Casimicrobium huifangae: one gene and its partners. The protein of the gene in region 3 interacts with the protein of the main gene of each other region in a pairwise test. Links are inferred from orthologs where the notes say so. Each region holds a gene or a part of one and is shown on either strand. Other genes may lie near its edges. The genes, in order: rlmN, FKL89_RS19740 and ftsZ.

Region 1 (6,144 bases), 610 kb from region 3 along the record:
GGCAACCGCGCCGAGATCGTGCAGCCGCTGTCGCTGGCGCTGATGCAGCTGTTCAACCACCAGACCCATCACCGCGGTCAGGTCAGTACGCTGCTGATGCAGTGCGGCATCGATCCCGGCGTCACCGACTTGCCGGCGATGCCCGCCGATTTCGCGTCGCCCGCTTTCGGACAATGAAAATCATCGAACACGCCACGGCAGCAAGCCTCTGGGCCGTCGCCGAGCCTTTGCTGGCGGCCGATCCGGCCAACAATACCCACCAACTGAGCGCACTGTCACGCATCCTGCAACTGGGCGCCCGGCATGGCGAGCGCTTTTTTGCTGTCGAGCTGGACGGAACGCTGGTTGGCTGCGGCACGCTGGTCGATACGCAGACGCTGTTTCTGTCGGTGATGCCCGATGAAGCCGCCACCGCACTGGCCACGTGGCTGCGGACGCAGCAGATTGCGCTCGCCGGGGTGATCGGCCGGCGCGACTTGTTGAAGTCGTTCACCGACATCTTTGACCGTGAGTATTCGGTGCACGCCGATCTGCTGCTCTACCGGCTGCACGGCAGTCCGGCGTTCGGCAGCGCGAGCGGCACGTCACGCATCGCCACCAGCAACGATATCGACTTGCTGATTGACTGGCTGAGCGGATTCGAGGCGGAAGTCGGCATGATCGCGGTGCCGACGCCGCTGGCAGAACGCGTCCGTCGCCGCGTCGCGGACGAGCAGATCGTGCTCTGGTGTGATCGCGGCGAGCCGGTCGCGTTTGCTGGCGGCAACCCGCTGCCAGCCGCGTCGGCGCGTATCGGCCCGGTCTACACACCGCCCCCGCTGCGTGCCCGCGGCTTCGCGCAGGCCGTCACCGCCGCCGCCAGCGTGCACGTACAGCGCGACAGGCCGCGTACCGTGTTCCTGTTTACCGACGCATTGAATCCCGCCAGCAACCGCTGCTACCAGCGCATCGGCTACCGTCATATCGCCGATCACGCGCATCTGTTGTTCGACCGGCGCACCACCTAGCTCGCGTGCACCGGCGCCCGGCACCGCTCAGACAGTCAACTTTCAATTGCAAGCCATCTTGCATACGGCTTGGCGCGGCAAAACATCAAAACTCGACTTCGGCAAAAAAGCTCCGTTAGCCCTCAGCGAGTAAGGGTCTCGCGAAAAAGCTGCTTGGCCTGCATTACCGTGTCTCGTCCACGACCCGCCGCATACTTTGGCTCCGGTACAACTTCGAGCGATGCGCTGGAAATCGCCGCAGTGCTACAATGTAGAGCTTTGTTTCATAAGCGTTTTTCGGGTTTTCGCGCCTTGATCGTTTGTGCGGATTGCTCCTCACGCAGTTGCCGCAACCTGGCGCCGTCTCTATCACCCGTCGCAATCATTCTGGAGAATCAATAATGGCCATCGAACGCACCTTTTCCATCATCAAGCCGGACGCAGTCGCCAAGAACGCCATCGGCGCCATCGTGTCGCGCTTCGAAGCCGCCGGTCTGAAAGTGATCGCCTCGCGCATGGCGCACTTGTCGAAGGCTGAAGCCGAAGGCTTCTACGCCGTGCACAAGGCCCGCCCGTTCTTCAACGACCTGGTCTCGTTCATGATCTCCGGCCCGGTCGTGCTGCAAGTGCTCGAAGGCGAGAACGCGATCCTGAAAAACCGTGACCTGATGGGCGCCACCGATCCGAAGAAAGCCGCGCCAGGCACCATCCGCGCCGACTTCGCAGACAGCATCGACGCCAACGCCGTGCACGGCTCTGACGCACCGGAAACCGCTGCCGTCGAGATCGCCTACTTCTTCCCGCAAAGCCAGGTCTTCGCAGGCCGCTAATCGGGATCGACCGGCGCGCATGCATTCACCCATTTCGTGGCCGAACTGCAAAATCTTCTTGAGCTGAACCAGCCCGCGCTGGCGCAGTTTTTCGCCCAACTCGGCGAAAAGCCTGCCAGCGTGAAGATGCGCGCCAAACAAACCCTCAAGTGGCTGCATCAATCGCAAGTCACTGACTTTTCGGCGATGACCGACATCGCCAAAGCCACCCGCGACTTGCTCGCCGCCAACGCCGAGATCCGCGATCTCAGCGTCATCCGCGACAGCACCGCCAGCGATGGCACCCGCAAATGGCTGTTCGACGTTGGCACCAGTGCGGTGGACGCAGTGTTCATCCCGGAGGATGATCGCGGCACGCTGTGCATCTCGTCGCAGGCAGGCTGTGCGCTCGACTGCTCGTTCTGCTCCACCGGCAAACAGGGCTTCAACCGCAACCTCACGGTCGGCGAAATCATCGGCCAGTTGCGCTACGCTAACAAGGCGCTGAAAGCCGACCTCGGTATCGAAGGGCGCACGCCCGACGGCGTACAGCCCGTCACCAACGTGGTGATGATGGGCATGGGCGAACCCCTCGCCAACTATCTCAACGTGTTCCCGGCGCTCGAGATGATGCTCGATGACAATGCCTATGGCCTGTCGCGCCGCCGGGTGACGGTATCGACCTCGGGCATGGTGCCGCAGATTGACGAGTTGGCACGCGTGGTGCCCGTGGCGCTGGCGGTGAGCCTGCATGCGCCCACCGACGCGCTGCGAGACGTGCTGGTGCCGATCAACAAGCGTTATCCGCTCAAGGAACTGCTCGCCGCCTGCAACCGCTACCTCGAATTTGCGCCGCGCGACTTCATCACTTTCGAATACGTGATGCTTGATGGCGTCAATGATCAGCCCGAACACGCCGAAGCGTTGATCAAAGTGGCGAAGCAGGTGCCCAGCAAGCTGAACCTGATCCCGTTCAATCCGTTCCCTAATTCCGGCTACGGCAAATCGCCACGCGAACGCATCCTCGCCTTCCAGCGCCGCTTGTCGGATGCCGGCATCGTGACGACAATTCGCAAGACGCGCGGCGACGACATTGACGCCGCCTGTGGCCAGCTGGCCGGGCAGATCAAGGATCGCACGCGCCGGACAGCCGCGAAAACGATCAACATCCATCCGGCTTCGGGTTCATCCAAATTTCCGGGAGACCAGCAGTGACCTGTGCAACTTTGCGTCTGTCGCGTACCCTTCGACTGGTCGCCCTTGGCGTGACCGGTGTTGCGATGGCCCTGCTTACCGCCTGCGGCAATCTGTCAAAAAAAGAAGACGACAGCGCGCAGGCTGCGGCGCCTGGCGGCGAAGACCCGTTGCGTTACCGCGCCAAGGTACATACCGAGCTCGGCGCCAATTACTTCCAGCGCGGCCAGATGAGCGTGGCACTCGAAGAGTTGCGCGAGGCAATCCGTCTTGATCCGAAATACGGTGTTGCGCACAGCATTCTCGGGCTGGTGCACGCAGACCTTGGCGAATTTGCGAAGGCCGATGCCGCTTTTCAGCAGGCAGTCGCCATGGCCCCGGCCGAAGGCGATATCCGCAACAACTACGGCTCCTACCTCTGCCGTCAGGGTCGCCCGAAGGAAGGGCTGGAGCAGTTCGACGCAGCGTTGCGGCTGCCGCTGTACCAGACCCCCCAGGTTGCGCTGGAAAACGCCGGCAGTTGCGCCCTCGCAGCCAGCATGATTCGTCCAGCTGAGACTTACTTTGCCCGCCTGGTGCAAATCCAGCCGTTTTACTCCCGTGGCTATCAGGGGCTGGCGGCGGTCGGCATGAAGACGGCACGCTTCGATGAAGTACGCAAGCAGGTCCGCATGGCGCTCAGTGCGCAGCCGCTGACGGCCGAGCTTTACTACTACGGTGCCTGCGCTGAACGGCAACTCGGCGATCGCGCTGCAGAAGACAGTTACGTGCAGCAACTCAAGTCCCGTTTCGCCGATTCGCCGCTCAACGCGCGGCTGCAAAAAGGAGTGTGCGAGTGAGTCTCGACGAGACAACGACCGCATTCGTCCCCTCACCCGGTGCCCGGTTGCGGGCGGCGCGCGAGGCGGCCGGCATGTCGCAGGAGGACATCGCCACCAAGCTCAAGCTCTCTGTGCGACAAGTCACTGCCATTGAGACGGGTGACTGGAGTGCCCTCCCGGAGCGCACGTTCACACGCGGCTTCATGCGCAGCTATGCCCGTCTGGTAGGCCTTGATCCGGAGAGCGTGGGCATCGAACAGGGGACCACACAGTCCATTGCAGCCACCGAACTCAAGCCGACGCCCGAGGCTATCGGCGAGATCGCGCACGAATCTGATCACAACGGCAGCCGCGTCGCCCGCTGGGCGGTTCCTGCCACCCTGATTGCGGTGCTTGCCGGTGGCGCGGCCTACTTCCAGTGGGGTCACCTGGTCAGCTGGCAGGGTAAAGCGATGGCGCCGAGCGCCAGCAAGGCAAGTACAGTCACCAGTAGCCCAACCGCAACGGCACGCCCCGGCGACGCCGCGCCCGCAGTGCCTGTCGTTGTGCCGCCGTCGGGCGGCTCGGCAGACGGCGCCGCCAAAGACGGGGCTACCTCGCCTGCAAACGAGCCCCCGGCGGCAGCGTCACCCGCGTCAGCAACACTTGCGCCGGTACCAGCCACCTTGCCCAGCTCGCCACTGTTGCCCGGGCCGGGCGAAAAGCGCATCACGCTTACCTTCAAGGGGAAGTCGTGGACCGAGGTGCGCAGCAAGGGCGAAGTCATTTTTTCGGAAACGGCACAACCGGGGACCCGTGAGTTCAACGGCGCGCTCCCGCTGTCGTTCACCGTGGGTAATGCCAGCAATGTCGCAGTTGCGGTAGACGGCAAGCCGTTCGACATGAGCGAGCTCACGCGCAACGACGTGGCCCGCTTCCGCATCGAGTAATTGCAGGCGGCGGTACCGCGCAACAACATGAGCCTTTCCACTTCCCCGCGTGGGCGCCGCGTTACGCGCCAGGTACGCATCGGGCACGTAGTCGTCGGCAGCGACGCACCGATCATGGTGCAGTCGATGACCAACACCGACACCGCCGACATCCAGGGCACGATCAATCAGGTGTTCGCGCTGGCCAACGCCGGCTCGGAAGTCGTTCGCATCACCGTGAATTCGCCGGAAGCCGCCGCTGCGGTCGCCGCCATTCGCGAAGGTCTCGACAAACTACATTGCAATGTGCCGCTGGTGGGTGACTTCCACTTCAACGGCCACAAGCTGCTGCGCGACTATCCCGATTGCGCGAAGGCGCTGGCGAAATACCGGATCAATCCCGGCAACGTGGGTCGTGGCGACAAGCACGATACCCAGTTCGCGCAGATGATCGAGATCGCCTGTCGCGAGCAGAAACCGGTGCGCATCGGCGTCAACTGGGGCAGCCTCGACCAGGACCTGATGGGCCGCCTGATGGACGAGAACTCGCGCCTGCCGCAGCCGAAGAGCGCACAGCAGGTCATGCGCGATGCCCTGGTCGCCTCGGCGCTCGAATCCGCCGCGCTGGCCGAAGAGGTCGGCCTGCCGGGCGACAAGATCATCCTCTCCTGCAAGGTCAGCGATGTGCAGGACCTGATCGCCGTGTACAGCGACCTCGCTGCGCGCTGCGACTATCCGCTGCATCTGGGCCTTACCGAAGCGGGCATGGGCAGCAAGGGGATCGTCGCCTCAACCGCTGCAATGGGCATCCTGCTGCAGCAGGGCATCGGTGACACCATCCGCGTCTCGCTGACACCGGAGCCGGGTGGCGACCGCACCAAAGAGGTCATCGTCGCGCAGGAGATGCTGCAAACGATGGGCCTGCGCACTTTCACGCCACTGGTCACCGCCTGCCCCGGCTGCGGTCGCACCACTAGCACGTTCTTCCAGGAGCTCGCTGCCAAGACACAGAGCTACCTACGCGCGCAAATGCCGGTGTGGCGCAGCAGCTATCCGGGCGTTGAAAACATGAGCGTGGCGGTGATGGGCTGCGTCGTCAATGGCCCGGGCGAATCCAAGCTGGCCAATATCGGCATCAGCTTGCCGGGCACCGGCGAATTACCCGTGGCTCCCGTCTATGAAGACGGCAAGAAAACGGTCACGCTCAAGGGCGACCGGATCGCCGAGGATTTCCAGGCCTTGCTGGATGCGTACGTGCACCGAACTTACTCTGGCGACAGTCCGGGGGCATCGCTCACTGACGCAGGCGCAGTTGGGCGTCAGGTGATACCCATCGCGTCAGTCGCGCGTTAGCAGAGGCTTTCGAAGTCACGCCAACGCAGCTGGGTCAGAAACCCACGACGGCCCGGTTCCGACCGTTCCGCTT
Region 2 (6,171 bases), 3.4 Mb from region 3 along the record:
TCGATGTCGGCCTCGGCAGCGACCTGGTAGTAGTAGGTATCGCAGGACACCGCGATCGACTTCACCAGATCAACGGCGCCGTGACCACCCACCTTGTCATCGCGCCAATAGCCGCCGCCAAGCCGGAAGAAGCCGGGGTCGCTGATCGCCTGTTGCGCTGTCCGTATGCCAAGCTCCTGCGCCATCAGCGCCATGAACGGCTTGTAGGTCGAACCGGGCGGGTACGCTCCGCGCAAGGGCCGGTTGAGCAAAGGCTTGTCCTCGGAGGTGTTGAGTGCCTCCCAGTTTTGCGGGTCGATGCCATCGACAAACAGGTTGGGGTCGTAACCCGGCTTGCTGACGAAGGCGAGCACATCGCCCGTTGCCGGCTCGATGGCGACCAGGGCGCCGCGCTTGCTGCCAAAGGCATCCTCAGCAATCTTCTGCAGCCTGATGTCGAGTGACAGCTGCAGATTGTTGCCCGTCAGCGAAGGCTTGCGCGACAGCGTGCGAACCACGCGCCGTGAGGCATCCACCTCGACTTCAGTGGCGCCGGCCGTGCCGTGCAGTTCTTTCTCGTAGGAAAGCTCGATGCCCACCTTGCCGATGTAGTCGGAGCCCTTGTAGTTGGCGGTCAGCCCGGCCGCCTCGATGCGTTCTTTCTCACCCTGACTGATGCGTCCGATGTAGCCAATCACGTGCGAGGCAACTTCGCCAAACGGGTATTGGCGGAACAGCCGCGCCTTGATCTCAATGCCTGGCAGACGGAAGCGGTTGGCCGCGACGCGCGCTACCTCTTCATCACTTAGCCGCGACTTCAGCGGCAAACTGTCATTGGTACGGAATTCTTCGTAGAGCCGTTTGAAGCGGCGACGGTCGCGCGCCGAGATTTCAACGATCTTGCCCACCTCGTCGATGGCCGCGTCAACGTCGGCGATCTTCTGGGGGTTGAGTTCGAGCGTATAGGCCGAATAGTTGGACGCCAGCACCAGCCCATTGCGGTCAGTAATGATGCCGCGATTCGGCGCCTCGGGCTGCACATCAATGCGATTGGCCTCGGCGAGTGTCGCGAAATGGCGATACTGCACCACCTGCAGGTAGAAGAAACGGCCCAGCAATCCGAGGAAGCACAGCACCACAAGGATTGCGGCCAGTGTCAGCCGGCGCTGGTACCAGAAGACTTCCTGATCATAGTTGCGTAGTTCGGCAGCCATGACTTGTTGGTCTCAATCGAGCAGGGAGCGCACACGCTGCGGCCACTGCAGCAATGCGGAAATGATTGGCCAGATCAGCGCGCTGCTGAAGCTGCCCAGTACCAGTGCTGCACTCGGCAGCGACGCGCCGCTCATCAAGCGCAGCACCAGCACGACAGCCTGCGCGATCAGCAGCAGCCCAAGCACATGCAGCGCCTGCTGCCAGAGCGGGAAGCGCAATACCCGGCGATGAAAATATCCAGCGGCAAAACCAAGAATTGCATATGCCAGCGCATGCTGGCCAAACAGATTGGCTTCTACGACATCGGTCAGCAAGCCGCAAGCCCAGGCAACGCCCACCCCGATCCAGCGGGGCTGGTGAATTGCCCAGTACAGCAGCACCAGGGCGAAAAAGTCGGGGCGCATTGCCAGCGCAAATCCGGATAACGGCAGCAGGTTGGCGGTGAAGGCCAGCGCCAGCGTCAGCGCGACGAACCACGGCTTTGGCGCCAGCAGGATGTCCTCCGGCTTGGCGATCTTGAACAGTGGAGAATCGGGCAGGTGCAGGAAGCTCATCGGCGTTTTTTGCTGGGCGCTTCTTTGGCGACATCTGCGGCAGGGCGCGGCGGTGGTGCGGCCGGTTTGTCGAGGACCAGCACTGCGTCAGCACTGAGCAGACCAGCGGTTGGCGTGCACTTGATCACGGCAAACGGGTTTTCCGCCGAGCGCTGCACGCTGGCGATGGTTGCGACGCGAATGTTGGCGGGATAGAGGCCGTCGATGCTTGAGGTGAGCAATATGTCACCCTCCTTGACATCGACATTGCTGGCAACGTAACTGAGCTCGGGCGAGAGCCCGGGGCCACGGCCGTACAGCAGGGCCCGGTTGCCGGTGCGCTCGACCTTCACCGGCACCGCGAAATCCTTCTCGGTGATCAGGGTGATTTCAGCAAACAGCGGATGAACCCGGGTCAACTGCCCGAGAAGGCCCCGCTCATCAACGACTGCCGAGCCCGGTTCGAACGTCTGGGTGACTTGCCGTTCGACGAATGCCTTCTGCGAAAACGGGTCGCGCCCGAGATAAACGACCCGACTGGCCTGTGCCTTGATGTTCGCCGCCTGTGACATCAGCAGCAGCTTTTGCAGGCGCTCCGACTCCTGCCTGGCGGCGACGTGGGCCTGCTGTGCGAGCGACGCCTGCAGCAGATCGGCCTTGAGCCGGGTGTTTTCCTCACGCAACTCGGCGCGGGTGTCGAAGAATTCTCCAATACTCGTGGCAATCTGCCCAGGTATCAGCGCGGCCTGTTGCACCGGGTACACGACGGTGGCAATGGCCATGCGTACCGTTTCCAGCGTCTTGAAACGTGCATCGATGAACATCAACGCAAGCGAAATTACGCCGAAGAATGTGAGCCGCGCGATCGGGCTCGGACCGCGCTTGAAAAAGCGCGGCGGCTCGGAGGGCAACGAGGTTACGCGGCCTTGCATACTGCCTGCAGAAAAACAGGCGTGAGTCGCCCACCTACGCTTGCTCTGTCAAAGCGCGGGTGGCCAAACATCACGCGTAGAGACCTCAGTCGGTGGTGAAAATGGAAGACAGGCGATCGATGTTTTCGAGCGCCTTGCCACAGCCGCGCACCACACAGGTGAGCGGGTCTTCTGCCACTACCACGGGCAGGCCGGTTTCTTCCATCAGCAGACGGTCGAGGTCGCGCAGCAGCGCGCCGCCGCCGGTCAGCACCATGCCCTTTTCGGCGATGTCAGCACCGAGTTCAGGCGGCGTGCGCTCAAGCGCCTGCTTGACGGCGCTGACGATCGCGTTGAGCGGATCGGTCAGGGCTTCGAGAATCTCGTTGGACGACACGGTGAACGCGCGCGGGATGCCTTCGGCGAGGTTGCGGCCCTTGATCTCCATGTCGCGCACTTCGCTGCCGGGGAACGCGGAGCCGATCGTCTTCTTGATCGTCTCGGCGGTCGTCTCGCCGATCAGCATGCCGTAGTTGCGGCGGATGTAGTTGATGATCGCTTCATCGAACTTGTCGCCGCCAACGCGTACTGAACCAGCGTAAACCATACCGCCCAGCGAGATCACGCCAACCTCGGTAGTGCCGCCGCCGATGTCTACCACCATCGAGCCGGTCGCGTCGGAGATTGGCAAGTCGGCACCGATCGCGGCCGCCATCGGCTCCTCAATCAGGAACACCTTGGACGCGCCGGCACCGAGCGCCGACTCGCGGATCGCGCGACGTTCAACCTGGGTCGAGCCGCAGGGCACGCAGATGATGATGCGCGGACTCGGGCTGAACATCTTGCTGTCGAGCACCTTGCGGATGAACTGCTTCAGCATCTGCTCGGTCACGTTGAAGTCGGCGATCACGCCGTCTTTCATCGGGCGGATGGCCGTGATGTTGCCCGGCGTGCGGCCCAGCATCTGTTTGGCCGAGAGACCGACGTCCTGAATAACGCGCTTGCCGTTGGGACCGCCTTCCTGGCGGATCGCGACAACGGAGGGCTCATCGAGGACGATGCCCTTGCCGCGTACGTAAATCAGCGTGTTCGCTGTGCCAAGATCAATGGCGATGTCGGTGGAAAGATAACTGCTTAGAAACTTGAACATGACTTGGGTCTGCGGACACTCTTGTTGGGCCAGGCGCAGCAGACGCGACCACAGTCGCGCGCGGCACAAGGCATTTCGGCCTGACGCGCGAATCGCACTCAGGCCAGTAAACGAAATCCCCCGGAAACATCGACTGCAAGCCCTTTCCGGCGACGGTAGGGCCTACATTGCTTAGCCCGATATGTTACCCTACCAGACTTAAACAAACAGATATTCGACCCTGCGCCAAACGGCCTGCCGTCCCGATTCAAGCGGGTTTCAGGCGCCTCCGGACCGGGGCGACTCCTCCGACATGAGTCTCACCACCCAGGACATTGAGCGGATCGCGCATCTCGCGCGCATTGCCGTGACCCCCGTCGACGTGGCCGACGTGCAGGCCAAGCTCACCGGCATCTTCAAACTGATCGACGAGATGCAGTCCGTCAATACGCACGGCGTTGAGCCGATGTCGCACGGGCTCGACATGGTGCTGCGCCTGCGCGACGACGTCGTCACCGAAGTGAATCAGCGCGACAAGTTTCAGAAGAACGCGCCGGCTGCTGCAGACGGCTATTACCTCGTACCCAGGGTGATCGAGTAATGAGCTGGAACACCTTTGCCACTGTTGCCGAGACCAAGCGAGCCCTCGATGAAAAGAAGGTCAGTGCCGTCGAACTCGCCGAACACTACCTGGCCCGCGCCGATGTACTGAATCCGACGCTCAACGCCTACATCACCCTTGACCGCGAGAAGACGCTGGCCGAGGCAAAGGTGGCCGACGCCCGTCGTACGTCCGGGGATACTGCGCCCCTGCTTGGCGTGCCGATTGCGCACAAGGACATTTACCTGATCGACGGCTGGCGCACCACTTGCGGCTCGCGCATGCTGGAGAACTTCGTCGCGCCCTACACCTCGACCGTTGTCGCCAACATGGCTGCGGCCGGCATGGTCACGCTCGGCAAGCTCAACATGGACGAGTTCGCGATGGGCTCGTCCAACGAGACCTCGTACTTCGGTACTGTCAAGAACCCCTGGGACCTGTCGCGCGTGCCGGGTGGCTCGTCGGGGGGGTCGGCAGCGGCGGTTGCGGCGGGCCTCGCCCCGGCCTCGACCGGCACCGACACCGGCGGCTCGATCCGGCAGCCGGCAATGTTCTGCAATCTCACGGGCCTCAAGCCGACTTACGGCGTGTGCTCGCGCTTCGGCATCATCGCCTTCGCGTCCTCGCTTGACCAGGCCGGCCCGTTCGCCCAGACCGCCGAAGACTGCGCGCTGCTGCTCAACGCGATGGCCGGTTTTGATCCGCATGATGCGACTTCGCTCGACCGCCCGCGCGAGGACTACAGTCGCGATCTCGCCAAGCCGCTCGCCGGCCTGCGCATCGGCCTGCCCAAGGAATTCTTCGGCGAAGGCGTGGCACCCGATATTGCCAAGGCCGTGGACGCCGCGCTCGACGTCTACCGCAAGCTCGGCGCGACGACGGTCGAAATCTCGCTGCCCAACGTCAAGTACTCGGTGCCCGCGTACTATGTCGTGGCCCCGGCTGAGGCCTCGAGCAATCTGTCGCGTTACGAAGGCGTGCGCTTCGGCCATCGTGCCGAACAGTACGACGACCTGCTCGACATGTACAAGAAGAGCCGCGCCGAAGGCTTCGGCGCCGAGGTGAAGCGCCGCATCCTGATCGGCACCTATGTGCTGTCGCACGGCTACTACGACGCCTACTACCTGCAGGCCGGCAAGCTGCGCCGGCTGATCGCCGAGGACTTCAAGCGCGCCTACGAGGTGTGCGACCTGGTGATGGGCCCGACGGCACCCGAGAGCGCGTTCCAGTTCGGCGCCAAGAGCGATGATCCGGTCAAGATGTACCTCAACGACATCTTCACCATCTGTGCCAACCTTACGGGACAGCCGGCGATGAGCCATCCGTGCGGCACCGACGACAACGGTCAGCACGTGGGCATGCACGTCATCGGCAACTATCTCGACGAGGCGCGCATGTTGAACGCGGCGCATCAGTTTCAACTGGCGACGGACTGGCACAAGCGCCATCCGTCCATCTGAGCACGAACATGGCACAGTGGGAAATCGTCATCGGTCTTGAAACGCACGTGCAGTTGACCACGGCGTCGAAGATTTTTTGTGGTTGCAGCACCGCCTTTGGTGCGGCGCCGAACACCCAGGTTGGAGTCGTAGGCCTCGCCATGCCCGGCGCCTTGCCGGTCATGAACCGTGGTGCTGTCGAGCGCGCTGTGAAGTTCGGCCTCGCCATCGGCGCGAAGATCAATCAGCGCTCGATCATGGCGCGCAAGAATTACTTCTACCCTGACCTGCCGAAGGGCTATCAGATCTCGCAATTCGAGACGCCGATCGTGCAGGGCGGTGGCCTCACCATCACGCTCGACGA
Region 3 (6,174 bases):
GTGCCCACATCCGCAGCCTGAATTCAAGCGGCATGGTGGCGATGAAGGACAGCGAGGTCACCGAGGCTGACATGGAGCGGGTGATCGAGACGGCGAAGGCGATCGCGATCCCGAACGATCAGGTGGTGCTGCACACGCTGCCGCAGGAATACATCATCGATGGTCAGGAGGGTGTGCGCCGCCCACTGGGCATGAGTGGCCGCCGCCTGGAAGTGAAAGTCCACATCGTGACTGGTGCGGTCTCGGCTGCCGAGAACATCGAGAAGTGCGTCCGCCGCTGTGGCCTCAACGTGCAGGAGCTGGTGTTGCAACCGCTGGCGTCAGCCGCCGCGTGCCTCACCCGCGACGAGATGGAGATTGGCGTCGGCCTGGTCGACATCGGTGGCGGTACGACCGATTTCGCGCTGTTCACGGGTGGCGCCATCCGCCACACGGGTGTGATCCCGGTGGCCGGCGACCAGATCACCAACGACATTGCGATGGCTCTGCGCACACCGAGCAAGGAAGCGGCAGACATCAAACATCGCTATGCCTGCGCTCTGACCAAACTGGTTGAGCCCGAGGAGTTGATTGAGGTGCCCAGCGTTGCCGATCGGCCGGCGAAGTCAATGCCGCGGCACATGCTGGCGGAGGTGGTGGAGCCGCGCGTCGAGGAGCTGTTCCAGTTGGTGCACGAGCAGATCAAGCGATCGGGGTTTGAACCGCTGCTGCGCTCTGGCATCGCTCTCACCGGCGGCAGCGCAATGCTGCCCGGCATGGTGGAGCTCGGCGAAGAGGTATTCCACATGCCGGTGCGGGTGGCAGTGCCGGACTATCGCGGGCCGCTGAAAGACGTACTGGCGGCGCCGAAGTACGCCACCGCGATCGGCTTGTTGATGCATGGTCGCGACCAGCTGGCCAAGCAGGCGGTGCTGCGTCGCCGCGAGTCCGCCGCGGCCGGGATGTTTGCGAAGTTGCGGGATGCGTTTGGTTTGTAGCTTGAGTGTGATGACGGTTGGACGAGTCGGAAAGTTACGTAAGCGTTGAGTTTTGGTTTTGTTTGCCTTGAAGGAGCGAAAGCATGTTTGAGATCGTTGATGAAAAAAGGGATGGCGCGGTCATCAAAGTGATCGGCGTTGGCGGCTGCGGCGGCAACGCTGTGGAGCACATGATCAACAAGGGGGTCGCCGGCGTCGAGTTCATCGCCGCCAACACCGATGCCCAGGTGCTCGACCGCAACCCGGCGCCGAAGCGCATTCCGCTCGGTGCCGAGCTGACGCAGGGCCTGGGTGCGGGCGCCAAGCCGGAAGTCGGCCGCGATGCCGCGATGGAATCAAAGATGGCCCTGCAGGAATCGATCCGCGGCGCCGACATGCTGTTCATCACCGCAGGCATGGGCGGCGGCACCGGCACCGGTGCTGCTCCCGTTGTGGCGCAGCTTGCCAAGGAGATGGGCATTCTGGTGGTCGCCGTGGTGACCAAGCCGTTCCGCTTTGAGATGCAGAAGCGCGAACGCGCGGCGCAGGCGGGTGTCGATGAGCTGCAGAAGCACGTCGATTCGCTGATCGTGGTGCCTAACGAGAAGCTCATCCAGGTGCTCGGCCGCAATGTCTCACTGCCCGCTGCCTTCGCAGCATCGAACGATGTGTTGCACGGCGCCGTCGCGGGCATCTCGGAGATCATCAACAAGCGCGGCCTGGTCAACCGCGACTTCGCCGACGTGCGCACCATCATGTCCGAGCTTGGCATGGCGATGATGGGCACCGCAACAGCCAGCGGCGAAGAGCGCGGCAAGGCGGCGGCGATGGCTGCGATCAAGAGTCCGTTGCTCGAAGATGTGGACTTGCAGGGTGCGCGCGGCGTGCTGCTCAACATCACGACGTCGAGCAATGTCGAACTGGGCGAGCTTTATGACGTCACCGACACTGTCGCCGAATTTGTCTCGGCGGACGCGACGGTGCTCTGGGGGCACGTCATCGACGACGAAATGGGCGACGAGATGCGCGTCACCATGGTGGCTACCGGTCTCGGTGCCAAGCGCAAGATGCAGGCAGTGCAGGGTGGCGCAGCCGCCGCGCCACGGCTGGAGATCCCGACGTTGCGTACCGGCACCGACAACCTGGGTGTAGCCACCGAGGCGGCGCCGGTCACGGCGGGTATCGAGGTTTCTTACGACGAGCCGACCTTCGTACGCAATCCGGGTCGCAACACCGCGCGTTCGCTGGAAATTCCGACCTTCCTGCGCAAGCAGGCCGACTAGGCCCGCGGCCCTGCGGCAGCGCGCCCGGAAACGGGGGCGCGCCTCTCTGCGGCACTCGCACGTGTCCCCCCATCGTGCGGGTGCCGCAGTCCTGCCGGCGCAGATTCGCTCCCTGTGCCGGTCGGGTGAGCCGCCGTACGGCCCCCTATACTTGCGGCCATGCCGAAGCAACATACGGTCGCGAGCGACGTCACTGCCACAGGAGTCGCGCTGCACTCCGGTGTTCGCGTCCAGATCACCCTCAAGAGCGCGCCGCCCGATACGGGCATCATCTTCCGTCGCACTGATCTCAATCCGCCCGAGGACATCCCGGCCCGTGCCGAGCTGGTCAAGGAAACCCGGCTAGCCACGACGCTGGTGCATGGTCAGGCCAAGGTCGCCACCGTCGAGCACCTGCTCGCGGCCTGCGTTGGTTGTGGCGTTGACAACGCGATCATCGAACTCGACAACCTCGAAGTGCCGATCATGGATGGCTCGTCGGCGCCGTTCGTCTATCTGATCGAGCAGGCTGGTGTAGCTGAACAGGAGGTAGCCCGTCGCTACATCGAAATCCTCGAACCGGTACGCGTCGAGATGGGCGACAAGTTCGCCGAGCTGTTGCCGAATCCGCACTTTGAGGTGGATTTCACCATCGACTTTTCGCACCCGGCAATTCCCGACGACCAGTGCCGGGTGCGCATGAAGCTGGAGGACGAGGACTTTCTCTCGCACATTAGCCGGGCGCGCACGTTTGGCTTTGCCTACGAGGTGGAAACCCTGCGCTCAATGGGGCTGGCGCAGGGCGGCAGCATGGAAAACGCCGTAGTGCTGGACGAATACAAGGTGCTTAACCGCGAAGGGTTGCGCTTTGCCGACGAGCTGGCGCGGCACAAGGTGCTCGACGCAGTGGGCGACCTGTTTTTGTTGGGGCACCGGGTACGTGGCAAGTACCACGCGTTCAAGTCCGGCCACGAGCTGAACAACAAACTTTGCCTGGCGCTGCTGGCGAAGCCTGCCGCCTGGCGTTACGCGACCTAGTTGCAGCAGACATCAGCACTTACAGCTTTTCGCCAAAACGGCTTCCAGCTAAGGCGTGGCGCGTTGAAAGTGCCCGAGTCGATTCCTGGCGGTTTCGGCGTCCAAGCCCTTTACAGACGGCGCTTAGCGAAAAAAGTTGATGGTCGAAAGTCAGCTCGATGAGGTCCGTGGCGATTGTTGGTGCGGCCTCGCTAGCTTGCAACCTAGCCGCGGTCCAGCGTTCTCGCCAGTTTTCGCATGCTTGTTTGCAAGCGCTCACTCGACATTTGGTCCGCTGCTGAATTGAGTTTGCGGCCGGCGTTGGGGCTCGGACGCACGCGAACGGTGCGCCGAATTACCGCAGTTGATTGCGCCCTCAGCGAAATTTCGCTAAATTTCAAGCCCTTACGGCTCAGATTGGTCAGCATTTCGGCGTTCAGCAAGCGCGCCAGATGTGCGGCTTCAGGGGAATCGACCGTGAGACTCAGTGTTGAGCCCGAGGCAGTAATCGCCACCACAAAGCGCTTCAGACGCTCCGGCACCGCTTCCATCAGCACGTCGTTTTGACGGCCACCCTCGCGGGCGTGTCGCAAAGCAGCGCCCAGTGCGGGCATGCGATCCAGAAATTGGGCGAGGCCCAGAGGTCGCGGATAGAGCGCCGACGCAGAGCGCGGTGAGTTGAGGAATTTCACGTGCAGATTATCGTTGTTTCAAGCGACTTCCGGAGCAAGCGAACGCTTTCGGTCGGCATTCCGCAGGTCATCGGCCTCGGTTTTGCCGGGTTGGTGGCGCTGGCGCTGACCGCCACCCTTGCCAATTACCTGTCGCTCAAATACGCCGCCACCAGCAACCATCCGCTGATTCGCGGCATCCTGCTGGCTGACCAGCACGCCGAGGCCAAGCAGCGCCAGCAGCAGATTCAGGACAACATCAACAGTCTCGCCGTCAAGCTGGGCGAGATGCAGGCACACATGCTGCGGCTGGATGGTCTCGGTGAAAAGCTCGCCAAGGTGGCGGGCCTGAAGCCGCAGGAGCTGCCCAGCGCCACCGCCAATGCCGGGCGCGGCGGCGCGGCCACAGCGGGTGCGCCGCTGTCGATCGACGATTTCACCAAACAGCTCGGCGAACTCAGCAAGGGCGTTGACGTCAAGGCCGACCAGCTGTCGGTGCTCGAGGCCCTGCTGGTCGAAGGTAGCGCGCAGCGCAAGTTCCTGCCGACCCTGCCGCCGATTGAAAACATCAATTACACCTCGAACTTTGGTTATCGGATCGATCCGTTCAACGGCCATCAGACCTTCCACGAGGGCGTGGATTTCGCCGCCGAGACGGGAACCACGATCAATGCAGCCGCCAGCGGCAAAGTGATTTATGCAGATTTCCATCCCGCTTACGGCAAGAGCGTCGAGATCGACCATGGCAATGGTCTCGTCACCCGCTATGCCCACGGCTCTGAACTGCTGGTCAAGGAGGGCGATCTGGTCGTCCGCGGCCAGCGCATCTCGCGGGTCGGCTCCACCGGCCGCTCCACCGGGCCGCATTTGCACTTCGAAGTGCGGCTCAATGGCGTGCCGCAGAATCCAGCCCGCTTCCTCGCCGTCCGCTAAAGCTGCATCCCGCTGGCTTCGCCCGGATGCGGGCGTCGGCTTAAAATCATTGGTTTCGCCCGCTGCGGCGGTGTCGGCACGGTTGTGCCCGATGCCGTCTAGCGGGCATCGTCACATCTGCCGTCCGTACGCCGGGCGCGTCTTCACATCATGATCGACAAATTTCTAAAAACGATTTTCGGCAGCCGCAACGACCGGCTGCTCAAACAGTATCGCGGCCAGGTCCACAAGATCAACGCCCTTGAAGACGGCCTGAAATCCTTGTCCGACGACGAGCTGAAAGGCAAGACAGCGGAGTTCAAACAGCGCGTTGCCAATGGCGAGCCGCTTGACGCGCTGCTGCCTGAGGCGTTTGCCGTTGTGCGCGAGGCGAGCACACGGGTGCTGGCGATGCGCCACTTTGACGTGCAATTGATCGGTGGCATGGCGCTGCATCAGGGCAAGATTGCCGAAATGCGCACCGGTGAGGGCAAGACGCTGATGGCAACGCTGCCGGTGTACCTCAACGCGTTGGCCGGCAAGGGCGTGCATGTGGTCACCGTCAACGACTACCTGGCCAAACGCGATGCCGACTGGATGGGGCGCATCTACCGCTTCCTGGGCATGAGCGTCGGCACCATTCTGTCGCAACAGGACAATGCGTCAAAGATCGCTGCCTACGCAGCCGACATCACCTACGGCACCAACAACGAGTACGGTTTCGACTACCTGCGTGACAACATGGAATACGCGGTGGCGGACCGCCGTCAGCGCGGGCTCAACTACGCCATCGTTGACGAGGTTGATTCCATCCTGATCGATGAGGCACGCACGCCGCTGATCATCTCGGGTCAGGCCGACGACAACATCGAGATTTACTACAAGATCAACGAGCTGGCGCCGAAACTGACGCGTCAGGCCGACGAAAAGTCTGCCGGCGACTACCACGTTGATGAAAAGGGCCGTCAGGTCTATCTGTCGGAAGAAGGCCATGAGCATGCCGAGAAGCTGCTCGAACAGATGGGCATGTTGCCCTCCGGATCCAGCCTCTACGACGCTGCCAACATTTCGCTGATGCACCATGTGTACGCCGCGCTACGCGCCCATGCGCTGTACAACCGCGACGAACACTATGTTGTGCAGGACGGCGAAGTGGTCATCGTTGACGAATTCACCGGCCGCCTGATGTCGGGGCGCCGCTGGAGTGATGGTCTGCATCAGGCAGTGGAAGCCAAGGAAGGCGTGCCCATCCAGCGCGAGAACCAGACGCTGGCCTCGATCACCTTCCAGAACTACTTCCGCATGTACGGCAAGCTGGCCGGCATGACCGGTACAGCAGACACTGAAGCCTACGAA

The links.
Region 1: the proteins of ftsZ (region 3) and rlmN interact in binary tests that used the Escherichia coli proteins (3 or more experiments, as listed by UniProt). The link is inferred for Casimicrobium huifangae from one-to-one orthologs.
Region 2: the proteins of ftsZ (region 3) and FKL89_RS19740 interact in binary tests that used the Escherichia coli proteins (3 or more experiments, as listed by UniProt). The link is inferred for Casimicrobium huifangae from one-to-one orthologs.

Annotation. Positions count from the first base shown.
Region 1 is NZ_CP041352.1:1,589,376-1,595,519, reverse strand. The notes cover bases 1,107-3,931. They hold rlmN (dual-specificity RNA methyltransferase RlmN), read left to right. Parts: upstream 1,107-1,852; coding sequence 1,853-3,010; downstream 3,011-3,931. Other genes in these bases: FKL89_RS07330 (RodZ domain-containing protein), read left to right, coding at 3,825-3,931; pilW (type IV pilus biogenesis/stability protein PilW), read left to right, coding at 3,007-3,828; ndk (nucleoside-diphosphate kinase), read left to right, coding at 1,388-1,816. Also shown: FKL89_RS07355 (DinB family protein), read left to right, coding at 1-177; FKL89_RS07350 (GNAT family N-acetyltransferase), read left to right, coding at 174-1,007; more of FKL89_RS07330, read left to right, coding at 3,932-4,739; ispG (flavodoxin-dependent (E)-4-hydroxy-3-methylbut-2-enyl-diphosphate synthase), read left to right, coding at 4,767-6,071; FKL89_RS07320 (tetratricopeptide repeat-containing diguanylate cyclase), read right to left, coding at 6,106-6,144.
Region 2 is NZ_CP041352.1:4,368,432-4,374,602, reverse strand. The notes cover bases 1,767-4,618. They hold FKL89_RS19740 (rod shape-determining protein), read right to left. Parts: upstream 3,789-4,618; coding sequence 2,745-3,788; downstream 1,767-2,744. Other genes in these bases: gatA (Asp-tRNA(Asn)/Glu-tRNA(Gln) amidotransferase subunit GatA), read left to right, coding at 4,368-4,618; gatC (Asp-tRNA(Asn)/Glu-tRNA(Gln) amidotransferase subunit GatC), read left to right, coding at 4,081-4,368; mreC (rod shape-determining protein MreC), read right to left, coding at 1,767-2,659. Also shown: mrdA (penicillin-binding protein 2), read right to left, coding at 1-1,193; rod shape-determining protein MreD, read right to left, coding at 1,206-1,748; more of mreC, read right to left, coding at 1,745-1,766; more of gatA, read left to right, coding at 4,619-5,828; Asp-tRNA(Asn)/Glu-tRNA(Gln) amidotransferase subunit GatB, read left to right, coding at 5,837-6,171. UniProt on the Escherichia coli protein: Forms membrane-associated dynamic filaments that are essential for cell shape determination. Acts by regulating cell wall synthesis and cell elongation, and thus cell shape.
Region 3 is NZ_CP041352.1:976,944-983,117, forward strand. What follows is about bases 295-3,149. They hold ftsZ (cell division protein FtsZ), read left to right. Parts: upstream 295-1,060; coding sequence 1,061-2,239; downstream 2,240-3,149. Other genes in these bases: ftsA (cell division protein FtsA), read left to right, coding at 295-977; lpxC (UDP-3-O-acyl-N-acetylglucosamine deacetylase), read left to right, coding at 2,399-3,149. Outside these bases: more of ftsA, read left to right, coding at 1-294; more of lpxC, read left to right, coding at 3,150-3,256; FKL89_RS04485 (hypothetical protein), read right to left, coding at 3,460-3,927; FKL89_RS04490 (M23 family metallopeptidase), read left to right, coding at 3,928-4,839; preprotein translocase subunit SecA, read left to right, coding at 4,990-6,174. UniProt on the Escherichia coli protein: Essential cell division protein that forms a contractile ring structure (Z ring) at the future cell division site. The regulation of the ring assembly controls the timing and the location of cell division.